Regions from separate parts of the Paenibacillus sp. FSL E2-0201 genome, predicted to be linked through region 2. Evidence: a T-box and tRNA genes for the amino acid it is inferred to sense, from the RefSeq annotation. Region 2 holds a T-box; the other holds one or more tRNA genes.
The links. The T-box of region 2 lies ahead of argS (arginine--tRNA ligase). A T-box ahead of a tRNA ligase gene usually reads a tRNA of that ligase, here a tRNA-Arg.

Region 1: it encodes a tRNA-Arg, which carries the amino acid that the T-box ahead of argS (arginine--tRNA ligase) is inferred to sense. The anticodon was not compared.

Annotation. Positions count from the first base shown of each region.
Region 1 covers NZ_CP150154.1:181,258-187,820, reverse strand. Annotated here, with positions in the region: gene gap (type I glyceraldehyde-3-phosphate dehydrogenase) at 1-718, opposite strand, end outside; gene NSU15_RS00915 (sugar-binding domain-containing protein) at 821-1,873, opposite strand; tRNA gene NSU15_RS00910 (tRNA-Arg) at 2,306-2,380, shown strand; gene clpP (ATP-dependent Clp endopeptidase proteolytic subunit ClpP) at 2,574-3,170, shown strand; gene NSU15_RS00900 (GDSL-type esterase/lipase family protein) at 3,266-3,904, opposite strand; gene NSU15_RS00895 (DUF4163 domain-containing protein) at 4,014-5,117, opposite strand; gene NSU15_RS00890 (SIMPL domain-containing protein) at 5,241-5,996, opposite strand; gene NSU15_RS00885 (HPr family phosphocarrier protein) at 6,146-6,415, opposite strand; gene whiA (DNA-binding protein WhiA) at 6,513-6,563, opposite strand, start outside.
Region 2 covers NZ_CP150154.1:5,444,006-5,450,568, reverse strand. Annotated here, with positions in the region: gene NSU15_RS24590 (cellobiose phosphorylase) at 1-1,697, shown strand, start outside; gene argS (arginine--tRNA ligase) at 1,757-3,622, opposite strand; T-box leader at 3,663-3,879, opposite strand; gene NSU15_RS24580 (hypothetical protein) at 4,162-4,521, shown strand; gene NSU15_RS24575 (calcium-binding protein) at 4,537-6,563, shown strand, end outside.

The sequences.
Region 1 (6,563 bases), 1.5 Mb from region 2:
CAGTTGCAACTGGAACACGTTGAGCTGCACCATCCAATTTACCTTTAAGTTCTGGAATAACAAGACCGATTGCTTTAGCAGCACCAGTAGTGTTAGGGATGATGTTCTCAGCTGCTGCACGAGCACGTCTAAAGTCACCTTTAGCATGTGGAGCATCCAAAGTGTTTTGGTCGCCAGTGTAAGCGTGAATTGTAGTCATCAAGCCTTCAACGATACCGAACTTGTCGTTCAATACTTTTGCCATTGGAGCTAGGCAGTTCGTTGTGCAAGATGCGCCGGAAATAACAGTCTCAGTACCATCAAGAATGTCATCATTAACGTTGTAAACGACAGTTTTCATGTCGCCAGTAGCTGGAGCGGAGATAACTACTTTCTTAGCTCCACCTTTCAAGTGTTTTTCAGCTGCTTCTTTAGTTGTGAAGAAACCTGTGCACTCAAGTACGATATCAACGCCTAGGTCGCCCCATGGCAATTCTTCAGGGTTGCGGTTAGCAAGAACCTTAACTTCTTTTCCATTGACTTTGAAGAAGCCATCATGCACTTCAACATCACCTTGGAATTTACCTTGAGTTGTATCATATTTAAGCAAATGAGCAAGCATCTTAGCGTCAGTCAAGTCGTTGATTGCTACCACTTCGATACCTTCTACATTTTGAATACGGCGGAAAGCAAGGCGTCCAATACGTCCAAATCCGTTAATTCCAACTTTTACACTCATTGAATAGTTCCTCCTAGAATTCGTTTTATTTATTCAAAACAGACCGTGAAGCCTGTCATGACAACAATGTTAAGTATAATGCAAGGTATATGTTCTAGTGTGTTACGAGGATATCTGCAACTGATTGTCGATTTCCTTGCCGATTTCTACAGCAGCAGCCTCGTCCGTGACGAGAATATTCTCCTGCCCGAAACGCAGCATGGCATGAATAGCTTTGGCCTTTGGTTTGCCTCCAGCAATACCGATGACTGTCTCCGTTCGAACAATATCTTCAAGACGCAGCCCCATCGTAAGCATAGTATGGACAACCTTACCATCTTCGTTAAAGTAATACCCAAAGGATTCAGCCACGGCTCCCTCACCCTGGATCTCTGAGACCGTAGCCTCATCCAGCTTGCGGCGGCGAGTCATTTCAATGGCATCCCCAATCCCATGTACAATAATACGCGAACTGCGGATGATTTGTACAATCTCTCCAATATTAGAGTCAAGTGCTAGTGACTGGTAGGCATCCCCACTAAGTAGATCAGGTACATGCAGCAACCGGTAATTCGCTCCAACTCGTTTTGCCATTGTTGAGGCAATTGTGTTGGCTTGAATCTCCATACTCTCTCCTAATCCACCACGCGCCGGAACAAACCAAGCGTTCTTATAGGAAAGGGATAACGGCGGTGTCAGTTGATCAGCCATATCGGCAAGCGTTGATCCACCTGTGACAGCAACTATATCATCTGTACGAAGTACACTGAGCAGCGCTTTTGCACCTGCTCGGCCGAGTTCACGTTTAGTGAACGGCGATGACTCACAATCACCCGGCACCACAATAACTTTATCCAGACCATACGTTGCCCGAATTTTCTCTTCCAGCTCATCCAGACCAAACAGGCTCTTAACGACCGGCTCTAGCAAATCAAGCAGTCTACGCCCAGCAGCGCTAATGCGCATGCCAACGCTCTCGATCTCAATGAGCCCTTGCGATTTCAGAAGATCCGTCTCGGCACGCAGTACCCGCTCAGTCATATCAAGCGAAGCGGCAAGCGTTCTGCGCCCAATGATATCGGACAGCATGATCTGATGAAGAATCGTGTACCGTCTCTTAAGGGTTTCCATGAGATCAGGCAGAAGCTGCTTTTGGATATCTAATAAATTACGCATACTTTCACTCCTGCAACTTCGTCTTCCTCTATTCCCTTGTTCATGGTCTCAAAATGTCCCGGGTAAACTTTTTAAGTCCCACTCATATTCTAACCAAATATTGCTCGAAGTGCAAGTCTTCCGAGAGTAGAATTCTCAAGCGCTTGTCTTCTTATACATTTATAAGATCGGGAAAGAGGTACGGCTCCTAAAACCTGTCATTAACAATCCAGATTCTATCGCTGAGTGAAAGACAATATACGCTTGTCCACCTTGAAGACAAGGGGTAGAGCCCGTGCATAGCATTATTAAAAATATAAGAAATTATAAGTTTCACGTTATATATTATCCTTATATTTCTACGAGAAACGGTTGTCGTCAATAAAGGACGATAACGTCGTTTCTTCCTGTCCATTGCAATTGCACAGAAATTGTATTATAATCATTTTTGTTGCGCCCGTGGTCCAATGGATATGACGTAGGCCTCCGAAGCCTGAGATCCAAGTTCGATTCTTGGCGGGCGCGCCATTAATTTCACTTTTGTACATAATTTAGTAGCATCTATACTACTACTTAACCAAAGAGCCGCATGTCGGCTCTTTTTTTTGAATATAAGTTTGACTTTCTTTGACTTTTTGTTTGAATTTGTTTATCATGTGGGTAATACGGCAAGAGTAAAAATGAATACATTTGAAGAACCAATATCAAGGAGGTTTTCCACGTGAGTTATATTCCTATGGTAGTAGAACAGAGCAACCGCGGTGAGCGCGCTTATGACATCTATTCCCGCCTGCTGAAGGACCGCATCATTTTCCTTGGAACGGAGGTTAATGACGTGGTAGCCAATTCTATCATTGCACAAATGCTGTTCTTGGCTGCCGAAGATCCGGATAAGGACATTCACCTTTATGTGAATAGCCCCGGCGGTTCCATTACTGCAGGTATGGCTATTTTTGATACAATGCAGTACATTAAACCGGATGTTTCCACCATCTGTGTAGGTATGGCAGCTTCCATGGGAGCATTCCTGCTTAACGCTGGCGCTAAAGGCAAACGCTTCGCACTGCCTAACAGTGAGATCATGATTCACCAACCTCTGGGTGGTGCTCAAGGTCAAGCAACGGATATCGAAATCCGTGCCCGCCGTATCCTCAAATTGCGTGATAAGTTGAATCGTATTCTTGCAGAACGTACGGGTCAACCGCTAGAACGTATTGAGAAGGATACAGATCGTGATTACTTCATGACTGCTGCAGATGCGGCAGCTTACGGTATCGTTGATAAAGTCATCGAGAAAACACTGCCTAGCGGTGTGTAAGCTATAAAACAACACAAAGAGGCTGTGCCCTATCCACTTGATGGTTAGCGCACAGCCTCTTTACTTTTCAGACCACCACTTCATACGAATCTCAATTAAATCAAACCGCCATATCCAAGTGCATCGAGTTTCTCAGCAATCACACGGTAGCCTCGGCCATTCGGATGTAAGTGGTCAATCGATAATAGCCCTCTCTCATTTCCTGCAAACTCATTATAGATAGATGCAAATCCACATACTCGGCTACTGTACTGCGAGGCATAACCGTTAAACTGCCGAACCCACTCTGTAGCGCCTACTACCTGAGGATAGGGATTATACAATCCCACAATTCGAATGATAAAAGGTCTACGCGTTCCCGCCTTCAATTGAAAGAGAATACTCATAATTGCAGCAAAATTTTGTTTGCATTCCTGTAGTGATCTTCGTAGCTCTTTTGATAAATTTTCAGGTTGTCTAGCTGCAGCCTTCGCAGCATGGATTAAATCATTGCCACCAATGGATAAAGTGATGATGTCGGCTGCTCGTATAGCCTCGCGAGTCATAGAACTCCCACGTAACCGCTGTTCCAGTTCAGAAGTAGTCAATCCATTCACGCCTAAATTCGTAGAGACTACATTAGAACGCAGTCTCCCTTCTGCCATTCTACGGTATACCGGTACAAAACCGTTACCTGGCAGAGCGCCAAATCCAGTCGTCAAGGAATCGCCAATTGCAGTATATTGATAGCTCATAGCTCTCCCCCGTTCATAAACTAGTTACTCCCTTTAGCATATGAATTAGCGATGATTCTGGTAAGGGGGAGATGTCCAGTGGTAACACTAGCGGTTACGACTTCTCTATTTATTTTACTGCAGCAAATGGGCTACCGCCTTCCGGCAACAGTTCTTTGAAAGTAAAGGTATATTCCGGGAACCCTGCAGCGTAAGCTGTATATTCGTACAATTGGAAGAATAAAACAACCTTATCGTCCTTCAGATAAAAATACTTCTCCGTATTCAATCCGTTGAATCCTCCCAAATAACTTTCCTCCGCTTTTACCAGCCTGTTCAGCTTGGCATTTAACTGTTGTTTGTAGTTGGGATTAGCACCAAACAAATCACCCAGCAATAGACGTTTGCCATCCTTAAGTGAAAAAGTAAATGCCTCACGATTAGTCATTCCATGAGCGCCGCCCGTATCGCTATACTGTGACATCACTAAACTGATCACACCATCCTGATTGTAGGTCACCACATAATCTATATCATAGGTATACTTAGGCTCTGCCCCGGTCCGATCGGAGATATCCTGATCTGCAGCAGCCGCAAATTTCGTAACACTTTCCTTCAAGGTATTATTAATTGCCTGCTGCGCATTGGAATTACTTAATCCACTGATCCTCGGATAATCAAGCTGGATAAAAGCCTCTTGCCGATCCTTAGCATAGGTTTCAGTGGTTACTGTCAGCACGTTCAGTGGTCTGTTCATCACGTTCAGCCTACCAGAGTCCCGACTCCAATCCACTTTATAGCCCAAATAATCATTCAACAGGCCTGATGGAACATAAAACCGATTGTTAATTAGCTTTCCTTCATATTCTCGAATGTAATAATTGTTCACCCAAATAGAATTTCCATAGCTAGATAACATGAACTTAGTTTTTGTCGTTCCCTTTCCAATCGTATATGCATTTTCTTTTTTATCATAAGTAAGTGGTAATCGCAGCACATCACGCATAAAGGTGATCGGTACCCATGCCTTCCCTTCCTGCAAAATACCTGTCTGCTGAGAAATCATCCCGTTTGCCTTCAAAACTATACGTGAAGCAATAGCCTCACTCTTTGTCTGATCCGATGCTGCATAACCAGTCTCAACGGGCAGTAATCCACCACCAAGCAATAACCCCGCCGACATCAAGCCTATGCCCCATTTGCGTACTATTTCTTTTGAGATATTCATCATCATATTTTTCCTCCCCTTTCCAGTTTATTAAACATAATCTTAGCGATTTTACACAAAAAAAGAGGCGCCCCGCATTATTACTAGCGGAAGAGCACCTCTCCTCTCTACACACATCTTGTTCTGCTACTATTTCAATTCATACATTACGCTCAGCTGTGTTGTAACTTTAACTACTCCCGGTTGAACGGATGTGCTTGCACCAGCATCTGCTGCAGCCATTTCCATTTTTAGATTCTGCTCAAAATAAACCGGAGTAACATTACCATCATTTTGGCTGACTGTGATTACTTGACCCAAGCTACGTCTAGCTGCCTTAGCAATAGCTCCTGCTTTAACATCTGCGTTCGCCATCGCCTTTTCAATCACCTGAGCTTCAAAGGCAGAAGTATCTTCCACTGAAAAACGTGCATTTCCGATATTATTTGCCCCTGCCGCAGATGCAGCATCCAGCAATTCACCAACCTTGGTCAGATCTCTATAAGACACTAACAGCGTATGATTCGCGTTGTATCCCTTCACTTGCTGTCCATCTTTTTCGCTATAACTATAGTTGGGTTGCACATAAAATTGGGTACTTTGAATATCCTTGTCTGCGATTTTCCAAGTCCCTTTCAGTAGTGTAGTGATCTTTTGGATTTTAGCAGCATTTGTTTTTTGCGCTTCTTGTGCAGTTGCAGCCGTAGTATCTACACCGATGGACAAGTATACAATATCCGGCTTGATGGACAATTCACCTTTACCTACTACACTAACGACATTTTTCTGCACTTCATCTGCGTAAGCCTTTGCAGGACCTTGGAAGGCACCACTCATGCTAATCCCTCCAATTAACAAACTCCCTACGATCAACACTGAACCAATCTTTTTAACCAAACCTTTCATATTTGCCAGCCCCTTTCATCTTTTGTGATTTGTTATTATCCTCTAGACGAGTCTTTTTGGTAAATGTTGCACACGTAAATCTATTTTTTGGTATTAAAAAAAGCCCCTAGGGGCTTTTTAGTCATGCGATAAAAAGTCATCTCAAAATATTATTGGTTTTCAAGCTCTTCTTTGCTGACGAGACTCGTCAAAGCGTTTACAGCTTGATCCGCGTCTGCACCATCCGCGCTGATATAGATCTCCGTGCCGGAACTGATCGCTAGGCTCATAATACCCATAATACTTTTGGCGTTTACTTTTTTATCGTCTTTTTCCACGAAAATCTCCGACGAAAACTTGTTAGCTTCTTGCACAAACAATGCTGCCGGTCGAGCGTGTAGCCCTGTCTTCAACCGAACAACTACCGGGTGCTTTGTCATGAAACGCTTACCCCCTAATTGAGTTCTCCCCAAAAATTTCACATTAATTTTATATTATTATATCATTATAACGTAAACCACACTAGAAAAAAAGTGACTAGCCGCCGCGAACCTTGTCCGCCAGTTCATCAATCTTACGAAGCCGATG
Region 2 (6,563 bases):
TGAACATTCAAGGTCTTCTGGATGGTAAGGAGATTCAATCGAGCAGTCATACAGCTGAAGAAGAGATTTCCGCATACCGAGAGTTCTATAGCGGGGTTATGAATGGCTTCCGTTTGACGTTAGGTGATGGGTCGGAAGGCGAGCTGTTTAAGGTAAATGCTCTGGCTTGGTGGTATACCCATAATATGCTCGTCCATTATTCAGTCCCTCACGGATTGGAACAATATGGCGGTGCTGCTTGGGGAACCCGTGACGTGTGTCAAGGACCAGTAGAATACTTCATGGCTACGCAAAAATACGATCAAGTTCGTGAAATATTGCTTACCCTGTATGCTCATCAATATGAAGATGACGGTAACTGGCCGCAGTGGTTCATGTTTGATAAATATACGAAGATTCAGCAAGAGGAGAGCCATGGAGATATTATTGTATGGCCACTCAAAGTGCTTGGTGACTATTTGGCAGTAACGCAAGACTACAGCATTTTGCAAGCGACTGTGCCGTACACTCGTAAGCATAGCTTTGATTTTACAGAGGAAAAAGCGACGCTGCTGGATCATGCACGGAAGGAAGTTGCTTATATTAAGAATCACTTCCTGCATGACACGCATTTGTCTTCTTACGGTGATGGAGACTGGGATGATACACTCCAGCCGGCAAATCCACAGCTGAAGCAGTACATGGTGAGTAGCTGGACAGTGGCGCTTACGTATCAGACATTGAATCAGTTCTCTGAAGTGCTTCATAAAGTTGATCCAGCAGGTTCTGAAGAGCTGAAAGCGATGGTAGAGGGAATCCGTGAGGATTTCAACACTCATATGCTCCAATCTGAGGTAATTCCTGGATTCCTGTATATGGAGGACCCTGAGCAGGTGAAGCTTATGGTACATCCAAGCGATACAGAAACCGGAATTCAATACCGTCTGCTGCCAATGACGCGCAGTATGATCAGTGAGCTGCTTACACCAGAACAAGCCGAAGCGCACTATGAAGTGATCCAGGATAAATTGTTCTGCCCAGACGGCGTTCGTCTGATGAACCGTCCAGCACAATACGTTGGCGGCGTTAGCACTCATTTCAAACGTGCGGAGCAAGCTTCTAACTTCGGTCGGGAAATTGGACTTCAATATGTACATGCCCACATCCGTTATGTAGAAGCTATGGCTAAGCTAGGGAAAACCGATCAGGTCTGGAATGGCCTAGCGGCGATCAATCCGATCGGAATCCGTGACGTGGTGCCAAACGCTGAACTACGTCAGGCTAACTCTTATTTCAGCAGCTCGGATGGTAAATTTAACACCCGTTATGAGGCACAGGAGAATTTCGATAAGCTGCGTAATGGTGATGTAGCGGTCAAAGGTGGATGGAGAATCTATTCCAGCGGTCCTGGGATCTACATGAACCAGTTAATCTCCAATGCACTGGGGATCCGTACGGAAGGCGGGGATTTAATCATCGACCCAATTCTGCCGGAGTCACTGGATGGAATGCACTTTAGCTTTGAGTATGCCGGTACTAAGGTAGAATTTATTTATCACCTTACGGGCTCTGACAACAGTCGGATTACTGTTAACGGTACGGAAGTGCAAGCGGAAGATACGCTTAATCGTTACCGTAGTGGCGGTATCCGGATCAAGCGCGAAGACTTTGATCGTCTCTGCGTGGAAGCTGGAAATGTGATAGACATTTATAAGTAAGATCATATTATTTGAAGGGCAATCTCCGTGATAAGCGTGGAGATTGCCCTTTTTTTGTGCTACATACGGCTCGGTGTCGGTAACCCAAGCACTTCAAGTACATCCCCTAAAGTGTCCTTAAATCTCGAAGTGAGCCAGAGACGAAAGGCAATGGTTCCTGCCTCACCTTTTAAAATCGGACATAAAGAATAGAAGTTATTGAAGAGTGTGGCTAAGGTATGCGCGTAGGTACAGAGTATATTCGGCGTCAATTCTACACTGGCAGAATACAATGTTTCCTGCCAGAGGCTAAGCTGTCTCAGGAGAGCAAGTTCTGCTTTTTCCATTTCGATAGGGAATTGAAGTACTGAGGCGTCTGTGCTGAATGGGATTGTAGATTTGCTCAAAACACTGCTAGCACGAGCATAGGTGTACATCAGATAAACCCCGGTATTCCCGGATATTTCTGTAGCTTGTTTGAAATCAAACACGATTTCCGTTCCCAGATTGAACCGCAGCAGATAATAACGAATGGCAGCAGCTGCAATGATGTGGCTGGAAAGCCCCTCTTTATCGGAGCGCGAATGTTCTATGTTCTGTTCCATAAGCTTCACTAAATCGCTCACCTTTACGCCAATTCCTTGGCGTCCGGACATGGCATAAGAAGATTTTCCTTCTGAAATATTTATTCCCAGCTCAGCAGCTGAGGCCGGACTAAGAGAAACAACACCGTAACTTACATGATGGAGCTTTTCTGCCTGATCGTTATAACCTAGTGCGCTTAAAGCCTGCTTAACCATTTGTTGCGGATATTCCTGTCTATAATCAATCACGTTAATGACACGGTCTGCATGTCCATAAGGCTCTTGGGTTCCAGTTAATCCTGTGGTCCATAAGCCGGATGAGAATTCACTATAGGTGAAATCCTTGGTTAGTAGACCGAATTTCCAGAGATGATAAGCAATGTCTTTGGCTGTATACGTCAAAATACCATTCGAACGCACAAGCACCTTATCCATCTGATGATCCTCGGAATCCGTTTCATTGTTTACGTCTGTCCCTTGCTTTAGCACCCAGCATCCCGCAAGCTTACCTTCAGTCTCCTGTACAAAAACTGCCGTTTGCTTCAATCGCTCAGATGCGGCTGTCCAGAATCCCTCTTTTAAAATATTACTCTCCCATACCAGCAGGTCATAATGAATACCAAAACGCTTCATTTCCGCTACATGTTCTCTCACGATACGTTCAGCGACTAGGTTGCCCAGCCACGCCTCATTGCCGTCACCCTGTTCAAGAGCATGCAGCATATCCGTGCGCTTGTGTGTCATCTCTGGATTCCGTGCATATTCTTTGTTCACTTTGGCATAAAGATCCCAGCAATAATCACCGAAGCGTTGATGATCTCCTTCCAAAGGTACATTTAATAAACCTACAACTGTATCAGCCAGCTGGTTGCCCAGATCATCAACGTAGTTATGGACCTCAACATTATATCCGGTTCTTTTCATTATTCTGACTAGTGTATCGCCGATGCAAGCATTTCTCAGGTGACCTACATGAGCAGCTTTATTGGGATTGATGGAAGTGTGCTCGATGATGACCTTTTCCCCTGTGCTGTCAGGTAGATCAAAGGAATGTTTAGCCCACACCTGCCAATCGATATACAAATTAATGAAACCAGGAGCAGCTATTTCGACTTTTTGTAAAAGACCTGTGTAACTCTCTTGTAGTTTAATTTCTGTTTTTACTAATTCGGCTATGACGAGAGGAGATTTGCGCAGGGTTTTAGCTAGCTGCATAGCAATATTGCAGGAATAATCACCATGCTCCAGATTCGCTGGCTGTTCGATTAGAATAGCAACATCCTTAGGGTAGGAAATATCTAAGCTGTGGAACACTTTTTTTACACTTTGTTCAATGCTGTTTTTGATGATTTGCTTTAACATGTTATACCCTCCTTAGAAAATACAAAAAAGCCCTCGTCTCAAAAGAGACGAGGGCTTAAGCGCTCGCGGTACCACTCTCGTTGCTAAACAGACGTTTAGCCACCTTACAGGATAACGGTCTTTAGCCGGGGCTTCCTACTTGGGTTCAGAAGTCCATCTCACGGGTGCGCTTCATTAGGTGATCTGTGCCGGCTTACACTTACCCGGCTCGCTGAGGACTAGAACACGTTAACTACTCTCCCGCTCATCGATGCTTGAATAATTTTTATCAGTATAACGAATATTTCGAAAAAAGCAATAGGGTGTGTTACTCAGTGAAATCTAGAAGATGTTTGAGTATTAGATTGTTCGATTAGTAGATTGCGAATTCAAAGTATAGAAGGTAGTCATTACTCGAATGGCAATTCCTTTGCATAAATGTCCACACATTAATTTTAAATACAGAATATTACTATATAGAGCTATTAATTATGAACCATGTTACTAGTGTTATAGTTTGTAATCTTTCAAACTGCAGTGGGAGAGAGGAGTGAATAAAGATGGCTTTATATTCAACTGGACCTATAGATAATACTTCAATTCTGGGGGTCAGACAGACTCAAATCGTAACAGTAAAAGTAGTTAACCGTGATTCTCTTAATCCATATAATTTTGTCATTCAAGGCTTTTTATTAAATGGATCAAGAACGATGTACGTGAATGAAATGCTAAATCTCGCACCTAACCAAGTTCTTACTAGGAACTATTTTGCTGATTTAGATGTATTTGAATTTGTGTTTGCAACAGTAGACGAGGTTGAAGCAGAGGTAGGGATTTCGGTCTGGGGAAAACAGGCTTCGGGGCAATTAGTAGATCCTCATCGAATAGCAGCGTGGGAAAAATATTCAGCAATAATCTAAAGGAGTGTTGAGAAATTGAGCTATTTATCTACCGGGCCGATTGATAATACCATGGTGGGAGGTATACGACCTACTCAACATGTTACGATCAAAATCGATAACCAAAGCGATGTTGTTTCTTCTACGGTTCTCGTCCAAGGATATTATATAGATGGGACAAGAACTTTATATGTTAGTGAACTTTTTAACGTTATGCCTGAACAAGTAATATCATCAGATTATTATGCAGATTTTGATGGATTTGAATTTATATTTACGACTTTAAGCCTGGTAGATGATCCTATTCAAATTTCAGTATGGGGAAAAAATAGTATAGGTCAAATCGTGACTGCTCACCGACTTGTTCATTCTGAATTACTCGGTGCAACAGTTGGAGTAACTGGAGCGACAGGGGCGGACGGAGCGACTGGAGCAACAGGAGCAGACGGAGTGACTGGAGCAACAGGAGCAGACGGAGCGATTGGAGCAACGGGAGCAGACGGAGTGACTGGAGCAACAGGTGCGACTGGAGCTGATGGAGCAGACGGGGTGACTGGAGCAACGGGAGCAGACGGAGCAACTGGAGCAACGGGAGCAGACGGAGTGACAGGTGCAACAGGAGCAGATGGAGTGACTGGAGCAACGGGAGCAGACGGAGTGACTGGAGCAACAGGTGCGACTGGAGCTGATGGAGCAGACGAGGTGACTGGAGCAACAGGAGTAGACGGAGTGACTGGAGCAACAGGAGCAGACGGAGTGACTGGAGCGACGGGAGCAGACGGAGTGACAGGTGCAACAGGAGCTGATGGAGCAGACGGGGTCACTGGAGCAACAGGAGCAACGGGAGCGGACGGAGCAACAGGTGCGACTGGAGCAGACGGAGTGACTGGAGCAACGGGAGCAGACGGAGTGACAGGTGCAACTGGAGCAGACGGAGTGACTGGAACAACGGGAGCAAACGGAGTGACAGGTGCGGAGGGAGTGACTGGAGCAACAGGAGCAGACGGAGTAACTGGAGCAACGGGAGCAGACGGAGTGACAGGAGCGACTGGAGCAGACGGGGTGACTGGTGCAACAGGAGCAGACGGAGTAACTGGAGCAACGGGAGCAGACGGAGTGACAGGAGCGACTGGAGCAGACGGAGTGACAGGTGCATCGGGAGCAACGGGAGCAAACGGAGTGACTGGAGCAACGGGAGCAAACGGAGCGACTGGAGCAACGGGAGCAGACGGGGTGACTGGAGCAACGGGAGCAAACGGAGTGACTGGAGCAACGGGAGCAGACGGAGTGACAGGAGCGGACGGAGTGACTGGTGCAACAGGAGCGACAGGTGTGACAGGTGCGGACGGAGTGACAGGAGTGACTGGAGCAGACGGAGTGACAGGTGCAACGGGAGCAGACGGAGTGACAGGTGCGACTGGAGCAGATGGGGTGACTGGAGCAACAGGAGCAGACGGAGCGACTGGAGTGACTGGTGCAACAGGAGCAACAGGAGCAACGGGAGCAAACGGAGTGACTGGTGCAACAGGAGCGGACGGAGTGACTGGAGCAACGGGAGCAGACGGAGCAACTGGAGCAACGGGAGCAGCCGGAGTGACTGGAGCAACAGGAGCAGACGGGGTGACTGGAGCAACGGGAGCAAACGGAGTGACTGGAGCAACGGGAGCAGACGGAGTGACTGGAGTAACAGGAGCAACTGGAGCAACGGGAGCAGACGGAGTGACTGGAGTAACAGGAGCAACTGGAGCAACGGGAGCAGACGGAGTGACTGGAGTAACAGGAGCAACAGGAGCAACGGGAGCAGACGGAGTGACTGGTGCAACAGGAGCAACTGGAATAACAGGAGCAACAGGAGCAACGGGAGCAAACGGAGTGACTGGTGCAACAGGAGCAACAGGAGCAGATGGAGTAACAGGAGCGACTGGAGCAACCGGAGTAGATGGAGCAACAGGAGCAACTGGAGTTACCGGAGCAACTGGAGTTACCGGAGCAACAGGAGCAACTGGAGTTACCGGAGCAACAGGAGCAGATGGAGTAACAGGAGCGACTGGAGCAGACGGAGC